DNA from 4 places in the Sphingobium mellinum genome. Region 1 is predicted to be linked to each of the others. Evidence: predicted binding sites of a transcription regulator. Region 1 holds the regulator's gene; each other region holds the start of a gene.
What was found. The regulator LexA, encoded in region 1, represses DNA repair genes until DNA is damaged. The targets are predictions, from matches to a motif close to GTTCCNCNCTTGTTCT.
Positions count from the first base shown of each region.

Region 2: uvrA (excinuclease ABC subunit UvrA) is a predicted target of LexA. The motif match lies at 1,223-1,238, and genes of this name have one in related genera.
Region 3: AAC640_RS00185 (ATP-dependent helicase) is a predicted target of LexA. The motif match lies at 1,276-1,291, and genes of this name have one in related genera.
Region 4: AAC640_RS09245 (ImuA family protein) is a predicted target of LexA. The motif match lies at 1,062-1,077, and genes of this name have one in related genera.

Region 1 covers NZ_JBANRK010000001.1:382,132-384,330, forward strand. The annotation lists gene AAC640_RS01930 (molybdopterin molybdotransferase MoeA) at 1-640, shown strand, start outside; gene AAC640_RS01935 (hypothetical protein) at 686-841, opposite strand; gene lexA (transcriptional repressor LexA) at 994-1,665, shown strand; gene AAC640_RS01945 (ComEC/Rec2 family competence protein) at 1,656-2,199, opposite strand, start outside.
Region 2 covers NZ_JBANRK010000003.1:2,755-4,953, forward strand. The annotation lists gene AAC640_RS06895 (LLM class flavin-dependent oxidoreductase) at 1-613, opposite strand, end outside; gene AAC640_RS06900 (hypothetical protein) at 534-722, shown strand; gene uvrA (excinuclease ABC subunit UvrA) at 1,249-2,199, shown strand, end outside.
Region 3 covers NZ_JBANRK010000001.1:33,502-35,700, reverse strand. The annotation lists gene AAC640_RS00185 (ATP-dependent helicase) at 1-1,024, opposite strand, end outside; gene AAC640_RS00180 (Fe-S oxidoreductase) at 1,299-1,706, shown strand; gene AAC640_RS00175 (RrF2 family transcriptional regulator) at 1,651-2,142, opposite strand.
Region 4 covers NZ_JBANRK010000005.1:103,433-105,631, forward strand. The annotation lists gene thrC (threonine synthase) at 1-111, shown strand, start outside; gene AAC640_RS09240 (class I SAM-dependent methyltransferase) at 108-977, shown strand; gene AAC640_RS09245 (ImuA family protein) at 1,084-1,899, shown strand; gene AAC640_RS09250 (Y-family DNA polymerase) at 1,796-2,199, shown strand, end outside.

The DNA.
Region 1 (2,199 bases):
ACTGGTGCCCCCCGGCGCGCCGACGCCGCCGGGTGCCCTCCCCTGCTCCAACGCTCCGATGCTGGCAGCATTGCTGGCCAGCCTCCCCTGCGATGTCGTCGACCTTGGCATCGTGCCCGACGATCTCGATGTCATGACCGCAGCGTTTGAAAAAGCGGCCGCCGCCCATATCATCGTCTCTACCGGCGGCGCCTCGGTGGGCGATCACGACTTGGTGCGCCCCGCCTTCACCCAGGCTGGCGGCACGCTCGATTTCTGGAAGATCCGCATGCGGCCCGGCAAGCCGCTGATGGCCGGCACGCTCGGCGGCGCGATCTTCCTTGGACTTCCGGGCAATCCGGTATCCGCCTTTGTGACCGCGAACCTGTTCCTGCTCCCTTTGGTGCGCTATCTCGCTGGCGCGCTCGACCCAATGCCTCGCAGAGCTACGGCGCCGCTCGCCGCGCCCCTGCCCGCGACCGGCGATCGCGATGATTATCTGCGGGCTTTCCATACCCCATCAGGCATGATCAGCGTAACCTCCCAGGACAGCGCCGCAACCGCCGCCCTGGCCCGCGCCGACAGCCTCATTCTCCGTCCCGCTGGCTCGCCTCCTGCCGAATCCGGCGAACAGGTCGTCATCCTGCCCATCAGCGCATGAAAAAGGGGCCGCGTGGCGGCCCCTCCTTCATTTCAACCGCTATGACTAGCGCTGCTGCTTGTCCTGGCCGCCCTTGTCCTTGTGGCGTTCGCCCATCTGACCCTGACGATCTTCCTGCTGCTGCTGACGTCCGCCCTGACTGGAACGATCGCCACCCTGCTGGCGGCGCTGATTATCGCCCTGATTGTTTTGATTAGCCATGTCACTCTCCTTTTCGCCCTCTTGGAGAAGGCCGGCTTTAAACGACTGGCGCCCGGCTCCGTTCCGTTCGTTACGGCCAACGGTTAGTCGCTTGACTTGGCTCTTTCCGTTTCCTATGCGTTCTCCATCCGTTCCATGGAGGACAAGCAGGCATGCTGACGCCCAAGCAACAGGAATTGCTCAGCTTCATTCAAAACCGTCTGGAGGAAGCCGGCGTTTCGCCTTCTTTCGAGGAGATGAAGGAAGCGCTCGACCTTCGCTCCAAATCCGGCATTCACCGGCTGATAAGTGCGTTGGAAGAACGGGGCTTCATCCGTCGCCTTCCCAACCGCGCGCGTGCGCTCGAAGTGCTCAAGCTTCCTGACGCCATGCACCGCGCACCGAAGGTCGTCGCGCCGCCGAGGCCTCAGTTAGCCGCCAAACCGCCGATAGCTGCGAACGACGTGGTCGATATCCCGCTCCATGGCCGGATAGCGGCGGGTGTTCCGATCGAGGCGATGGAAGGGCAGAATATGCTCTCCGTCCCGGCCGCGTTGCTCGGTGCGGGCGACCATTATGCGCTGGAAGTATCCGGCGATTCGATGATGGAGGCCGGGATATTGGACGGCGACTTCGCATTGATCCAGCGCACGGATGTCGCGCGTGAGGGTCAGATTGTTGTCGCCCTCATCAACGAGAATGAAGCGACGCTCAAATATTTCCGCCGCGAAGGGCCCAAGGTGCGGCTCGACCCCGCGAACAGCGCTTACGAACCGCAGGTCTACGACCCGCGCCAGGTCCGCATTCAGGGGAAGCTGGCTGGATTGCTGCGCCGTTACAACTGATCGGCGCGACGACGGCCGGACCGGGGAATCAGACGGTTGATCCAGGGATGTGCATCGCCGGGAAGCTGGCTGGTGCGCACTTTCATGTGATCAAGATCAATGGCGAGCCCCCCGGTCCTTGCCAACATTGACCGGTCCGCCTTTAGCCAGCGTGGACGGCACCAGACTGGTAACCGGCGGTCGGCAACGACGATATCTGCAGCCGCACAATCGCGCGCGAATATTTCCCTTCGCACCAGCACATCGGTCCGCGTCGCCAACAAGCGCCAGTCGCGCCCGTCCACCCGCAGGCGCACCGCGCACAGATCGACCGAACACCGCGCTTCGGGAAGATTTTCCAAAGCATCCAGCGCTCCATCGTGGCCCGCGCTCTCGCTTATCATGTCGCGCATATAGTCCCCCGCCCTCGCCCGCAACAGCGCCATCCCGCCGCCTGACGTCCGCACGGCCACATGGCGCCCATCCGACGTGACCAATATGTCCGGAGGCGAAGCGGTCGCCGTCACGGCGCCACCCGCGATGATCGGAACCAAA
Region 2 (2,199 bases), on a different contig from region 1:
ATCCAACCGACCGCCAATAATTGCGGTAATTCGGGAGGCCCATGTAAAAAGCCTGGCTCTGCCGCATGACATTGCGCGCGACCTCGGGATCGGCGTCGATGACAGTCGGAATCGCATTGCCCACGAAAAAGCCTGCCGCGCGACGGTCGGCGGGAATGCGAGCAACCTGTTTTGCAAGATGGACCCTGCACGCCCTGGACGGGAACACGCCGTCCGCGATCTCAACGGCAAGATCGAACATCCGGTCCCTAAGCGCGGCCATGATGATCGGCGCTTGCGGCCCCGTCCACTCGACGGCCGCTCGCATCGCGGCGACGTAGGCGCGGCAATCCTCCAGCGGCGGACCCGGCTGGACATGATAGACCTTGTTGGCCAGCTCGTGGCTAACCCCTATCCCCAGCTGAAATCGTCCACCGCTGACTTCATGCAGATGGGCCCCCGTTTCCGCCAGCGATACCGGAACACGGTGATAGATGGGTTGCACCGCAGCCATCACCTTGACGGACCGGGTGACACCGAGAATGGACTGGGACATGGCCACGCAATCGCCTGAACTCGGCGTGGAAATCAGCGGAAACCCTCGGCGCTCTATTTCCCTGGCAAAGTCTATTATCCGCTGGCGATGGCCGATAACGGACGATACGCCTGTGGTAAAACCCGGCATTTGCCTCATCTCGATCTCCTGGCGCAGCTACCTCTTGAATGCAGCCGCGCAACTCTAATCGAGAATCTGTGCGATGGCTGATGGAAAATCTTCATGGATTGCGCACCCGCTTCGACCAGCGCCGGCCGGTATCGACCAACGACGCCTGTCTCGACGAACCGCCTTCGCGCGCGGACCCATGACAGGATGAGCGCCATATGTCGAGGGTCAAAGCCTTGTTGACGTAGCGTAAAACTACCCTTCAGGGACATAATATAGAACGCCCCCGGCGCAAGGGATGGCCGGGGGCGTATCCGGGATGCTGTCGGGCTCTCCGGGATCTCTCATGATGTCGTCTATGCAGACGGCGCCAATCCTGTCGATCCGTCGCCTGCCTGCCGCACTATAACCCAGGCGCGGATGAAAGCCGTCATGAAATCGACAACCGGCCGTAGCGTCCCCTCCCGATCGCAGGGCGCTCCCATCAACGGCCTGCCGTCGTCCATCAACGACATGGCGCGGACGCTTGCGGCCCGCCGGCGCCGCGCCCATATCGGCCGCGGACGATCTTGCCCATCAAGAACAAATCTGGAACAACACGCCCCATGAGTCTTACCACCATCAGCGTGCGCGGCGCGCGCGAGCATAATCTCAAGGGCGTGGACGTCGACCTGCCGCGCGACAGCCTGATCGTCATCACCGGCCTGTCCGGCTCGGGCAAATCCTCGCTCGCCTTCGACACCATCTATGCCGAAGGACAGCGTCGCTACGTGGAGTCGCTCTCCGCCTATGCCCGCCAGTTCCTGGAGATGATGCAAAAGCCCGATGTCGAACATATCGACGGCCTCTCCCCCGCCATCTCGATCGAGCAGAAGACGACCAGCCGCAACCCGCGCTCCACCGTCGCGACCGTGACGGAGATCTACGACTATATGCGCCTGCTCTGGGCGCGCGTCGGCATTCCCTATTCCCCCGCCACCGGGGAGCCGATCAGCGCCCAGACCGTCAGCCAGATGGTCGACCGTGTGATGCAGCTCCCCGAAGGCACCCGCTTCTACCTGCTCGCCCCCGTCGTGCGCGGCCGCAAGGGCGAGTATAGGAAGGAACTGCTGGAATGGCAGAAGGCCGGCTACACCCGCGTCCGCATCGACGGCGAGATGCACCTGATCGAGGACGCCCCCGCCCTCGACAAGAAATACAAGCATGACATCGAAGTCGTCGTCGACCGCCTCGCCGTCGCGTCCGACATGTCCACCCGCCTCGCCGACAGCTTCGAACAGGCGCTGAAACTCGCCGACGGCCTCGCCTATGTCGACCTTGCCGACGGCGTCGTCCCCGGCCGCGAGGACGAAGCCGAATCCGCCGGCAAGATGAAGAACGCCGGCATCCCCGCCAACCGCATCGTCTTCAGCGAGAAATTCGCCTGCCCCGTCAGCGGCTTCACCATCCCGGAGATCGAACCCCGCCTCTTCTCCTTCAACGCCCCGCAGGGCGCTTGCCCGGCCTGCGACGGCCTGGGCGAGCGGCAGGAGTTCGACCCCGAACTCGTCGTCCCC
Region 3 (2,199 bases), 350 kb from region 1:
GGCGGGCTTCCTCCGGCCCGTCCCAGACGCCGACGACACGGACCTTCTCGCCCACGTCGATGTCGGTCCAGAGCGTTTTGCCGAGACGGTTGCCGTTCTCGGCGATGACGCCTGACGCCGCGCCCAGGATGTGCGGCGTCGATCGGTAATTCTGTTCCAGGCGGACGATCCTGGCGCCGGGAAAATCCTTTTCGAACCGCAGGATGTTGGCGACCTCTGCGCCGCGCCATGAATAGATGGACTGATCGTCGTCACCAACGCAGCAGATATTCTTCCGCGTCTGGGCAAGCAGGCGCAGCCAGAGATACTGGCTGGAATTGGTGTCCTGATATTCGTCCACCATGATGTAGCGGAAGCGTTGTTGGTAGCTTTCCAGAACGTCGCGATGGCGCTTCAAAATGGTCAGAACGTGAAGCAGCAAGTCCCCGAAGTCGCAGCCATTCACGTCACGCAACCGGGCCTGATAGGCGGCGTAGAGCTTCTGCCCCATGCCGTTTGCGTAGCCTTCGCTTTCGCCCGCCCCGATTTCCTCTGGCGTCAGGCCCTTGTTCTTCCACTGATCGATAAGGCCGGCGAGTTGCCTTGCTGGCCAGCGTTTTTCGTCAATACCCTCAGCCTGAATCAACTGTTTCATCAGGCGGAGCTGGTCGTCGGTGTCCAGGATGGTGAAGTTGGACTGCAGCCCGACCAGCTCGGCGTGGCGACGCAGCATCTTGGCGGCGATGGCGTGGAAAGTGCCAAGCCAGGGCATGCCCTCGACCGCCGGACCGATCATTCGGCCGACGCGCTCGCGCATTTCGCGCGCCGCCTTGTTGGTGAAGGTGACAGCCAGGATTTCGGAAGGATAGGCGCGTCGCGTCGCGATCAGATGCGCGAGCCGGGCCGTCAGCGCCGCCGTCTTGCCGGTGCCGGCGCCAGCGAGGACCAGCACCGCCCCTTCGGTCGTTAGCACCGCTTCCCGCTGGGGCTCGTTCAAACCCTGAAGATACGGAGGATCGTCTGGTGAGGGGGCAGGCAGGGTCATTGGCTACAACTAGGGAGCGCTGGGAAGGTGGACAAGGCCGTGGCAACCTTGTGGCTAAGGATCGACCTATGAGAACAAAGGAGGACTGAAGCAAGCGAAATGGGCCGCCGGGCGGGCTCCTCGCGGTTAGCCATTCCCGGCGCGGCATTTTGGCACTTCGTCTCACGGCGGGTTCGGCACGGCTCGTCGTCGGGATGGAACGGCTGCGTCACCGTTCCGGTTCTATTGCGGCTCGAATGACGAGAGGGGCGAGAAAAAGGAAAGGACGATCCCGATGAAATCGATCATGCTTGCAGGTGCCGCGATGCTGGCTTTCGCCAGTGGCGTAACAGGCGTTGCGATCGCCCAGGACGCACAGGGCACAATGTCCCAGCCTCCAGCGGCTGGCAACCCTGCCGGTGATCCGGCCATGCCCGCTACGCCTGCTGATCCCAACGCGGGACAGCCGAGCGGTGCTGTGCCGTCTGACCCGGGCATGGCGCCCGCGCCGGCCGGGGTGCCCAAGGATGCAACAGCGCCTGTCGGGAGTTCGGCGAACCCCGTCACCGTGGGTGGCAATATGACGCCTCCGCCGGCGGAGGCCAAAAACTATCCGCTGTGCAGCAAGACGGTGCAGGACAGCTGCATCAATCCGGGCGAGGCTCGGGGCATGAAGAAGATGACGCATCGTCGCCATCGCTAGATGAAGGGGCGGGGCCGGGGAGCGCGGCGATCAGCGCTGCGAGCCCGGCTTTGTCCCTCGCCGCATCGGCCAGGCTGTGCCGGTCGAGGACGGCGAGGAAGGCGGCGGTTGCCGCCTTCAATATGCCTGAAAGTCCGCAGGCGGGGCGCAGCAGGCAGTTGCCGCAGTCGGCGAGGTTCATGTCGGGTTCGGTGTGGCGAATGACGGCGCCCACTGTGACATGGTCCGGGGACCGGGCGAGGCTGAAGCCGCCGTTGCGGCCGCGCTGGGTGTCGAGAAAGCCGCCCTGGCCGAGTTGATGAACCACCTTCATCAGATGATTGCGCGAGAGGCCGTAGGCGTCCGCGATCTCGCCGATGGTCGCGCGGTTGGTCGGCGATACGGCGAGGTGGATGAGGACGCGCAGGGCGTAGTCGGTGTGGCGGGTCAATTGCATGAGCGAAGTCGTTAATAGAGCGGCGTTGTATTTTCAAAACATGTATCCAGTTTACAT
Region 4 (2,199 bases), on a different contig from region 1:
CCGTCGCGCATGGGAGACCTCTTCGCCCGTGAGGAGGCCTATGCCAAGCTGCCCGCGACCTTCGAGGCGATCACCGCCTATGTCGCGGAGCGCTCCACGCCTCGGGCATGACGCTGGAAACGCTGATCGGCGAACCCTGGCCGGACTATGGCCTGGTCGATTCGGGCCATGGTCGCAAGCTGGAGCGCTATGGCCGCTATCGCTTCATCCGTCCCGAGCCGCAGGCGATGTGGGCGCCCGCCAGTGCCGACTGGCAAGCCGATGGCGAATTCGTCCCCGGGTCCGATGAGGAAGGCGGCGGCCGCTGGTTCTATGATCGTCCGGTGCCGGCGGAAGGATGGCCGCTCCGCTGGAACGAGGTGACGTTCCAGGCGAGTTGCACGCCCTTTCGCCATCTGGGCTTCTTTCCCGACATGGCGCCGGTCTGGAGCTGGATGCGCGAGCAGGTGGCGGACAAGGCGGAGCCCCAGGTCATGAACCTGTTCGGCTATACCGGGGTTGGCACGCTGGCGATGAGCGCGGCCGGCGCGCAGATGGTGCATGTCGATGCGTCGAAGAAATCGGTCGCGCAGGCCCGCGCCAATGCGGCCGCGTCGGGCCTGGAGGATCGGCCTGTGCGCTGGATCGTCGATGATGCCGCCAAGTTCGTCAACCGCGAGGTGCGGCGCGGGCGGCGCTATGACGGCATCCTGCTCGACCCGCCCAAATATGGCCGGGGTCCCGATGGCGAGATTTGGCGGCTGGAGGAGGATCTGCCCGGCCTGATCTCCAACTGCCGGCAATTACTGGATGGCGACAGCCGCTTCCTGTTTCTGACGGTCTATGCGGTCCGCATGTCGGCGCTGGCGATCGGCGAACTGGTCGCCCAAGCCTTTGCCGACCTGCCCGGCACGGTCGAGGCGGGCGAACTGGTGGTGCGCGAGGAAGCGCGGGGCTTGCTGCTGCCTACCGCCATCTGGGCGCGCTGGCGGCGTTGAACCTTTTCCTCTCCCCTTGAGGAGAGGGAAGTCTCTCTTCACCCGAACGCTCTACATTGACAGCGCGATTGCCAGCACCGAAAAGGAACATATAGGGAACATCTATATGACCGAGTCGGTGACAACATTAGCTGCGTTGAGGCGGCGCATCGCATCGCTGGAGGGCGGTCCGGCGGTGAAAGGCTGTGGCCGCGTCGCCACCGGCCATGGCCTGCTTGACCAGGCACTGCAAGGCGGATTGGCCCGGGGGCGCGTGCATGAACTGTTCGGCGGCGCGGAGGATGAAGGCGCGGCGGTCGGGCTGGGATTGATCCTCGCTCATCTGGCTGCGGGCCAAGCGCCGCTTTTCTGGCTGCGCGGCGGCGGCAAGGGAATGGCGCGGGCCTATGGGCCGGGGTTGGTCGCGCTGGGGCTGGACCCGGCGAGGCTGCTGATCGGCATGATGGCGACCGAGGCGCTGTTGCTGCAGGCGGCGGCGGATGCGCTGCGCTGCCCGGCGCTGGGCGCGCTGGTGATCGAACTGCGCGGACGTGCGCCGCTGCTCGACCTCACCGCCAGCCGTCGTCTCGCGCTGGCGGCGGAGGCATCGGGAGTCACGGCGCTGCTGCTGCGGATCGATGGCGATCCCGTGCCCAGCGCGGCGGACACGCGCTGGCAGGTGACGGCGGCACCATCGGTGCCCCTGCCGGGCAATGCGCCGGGGATGAGCGCCTTCGACATCAGCTTGCTGCGCCGGCGGTCGGGACCCGATGGCCTTGCCTGGCGGCTGGTCTGGGACAGCGAGCGGGGAGCTTTTGGAGACGAATGCCATGAACGCCATGACCATGGACAGGACGGTGGAGGGCGCGGTGCAGGCGCGCCGCTACCTGGCGCTGTGGTTCCCGTTCCTGCCGCTCGACCGGCTGCGCATCGCGCGGCCTGACCTCTGGGCGACGCAGCAAGGGCCTTGCGCCATCGTCGAACCGGTACGCGGGGCCATGCGGCTCGTCACGTCTGATGCCGATGCGCTGGCGATTGGCCTGACGGCCGGCATGACCCTGGCCGACGCGCGGGCACGCGAGCCCGGCCTTGTCGTCTTCGATGCCGATCCGCATGCCGACCAGGACTGGCTGGAGCGGCTGTGCGACGGCTGCGCCCGCTATACGCCGAGCGTCGCGGTCGATGCGCCGCAGGGACTGATGTTGGACATCAGCGGCTGCGCGCATTTGTGGGGTGGGGAAGA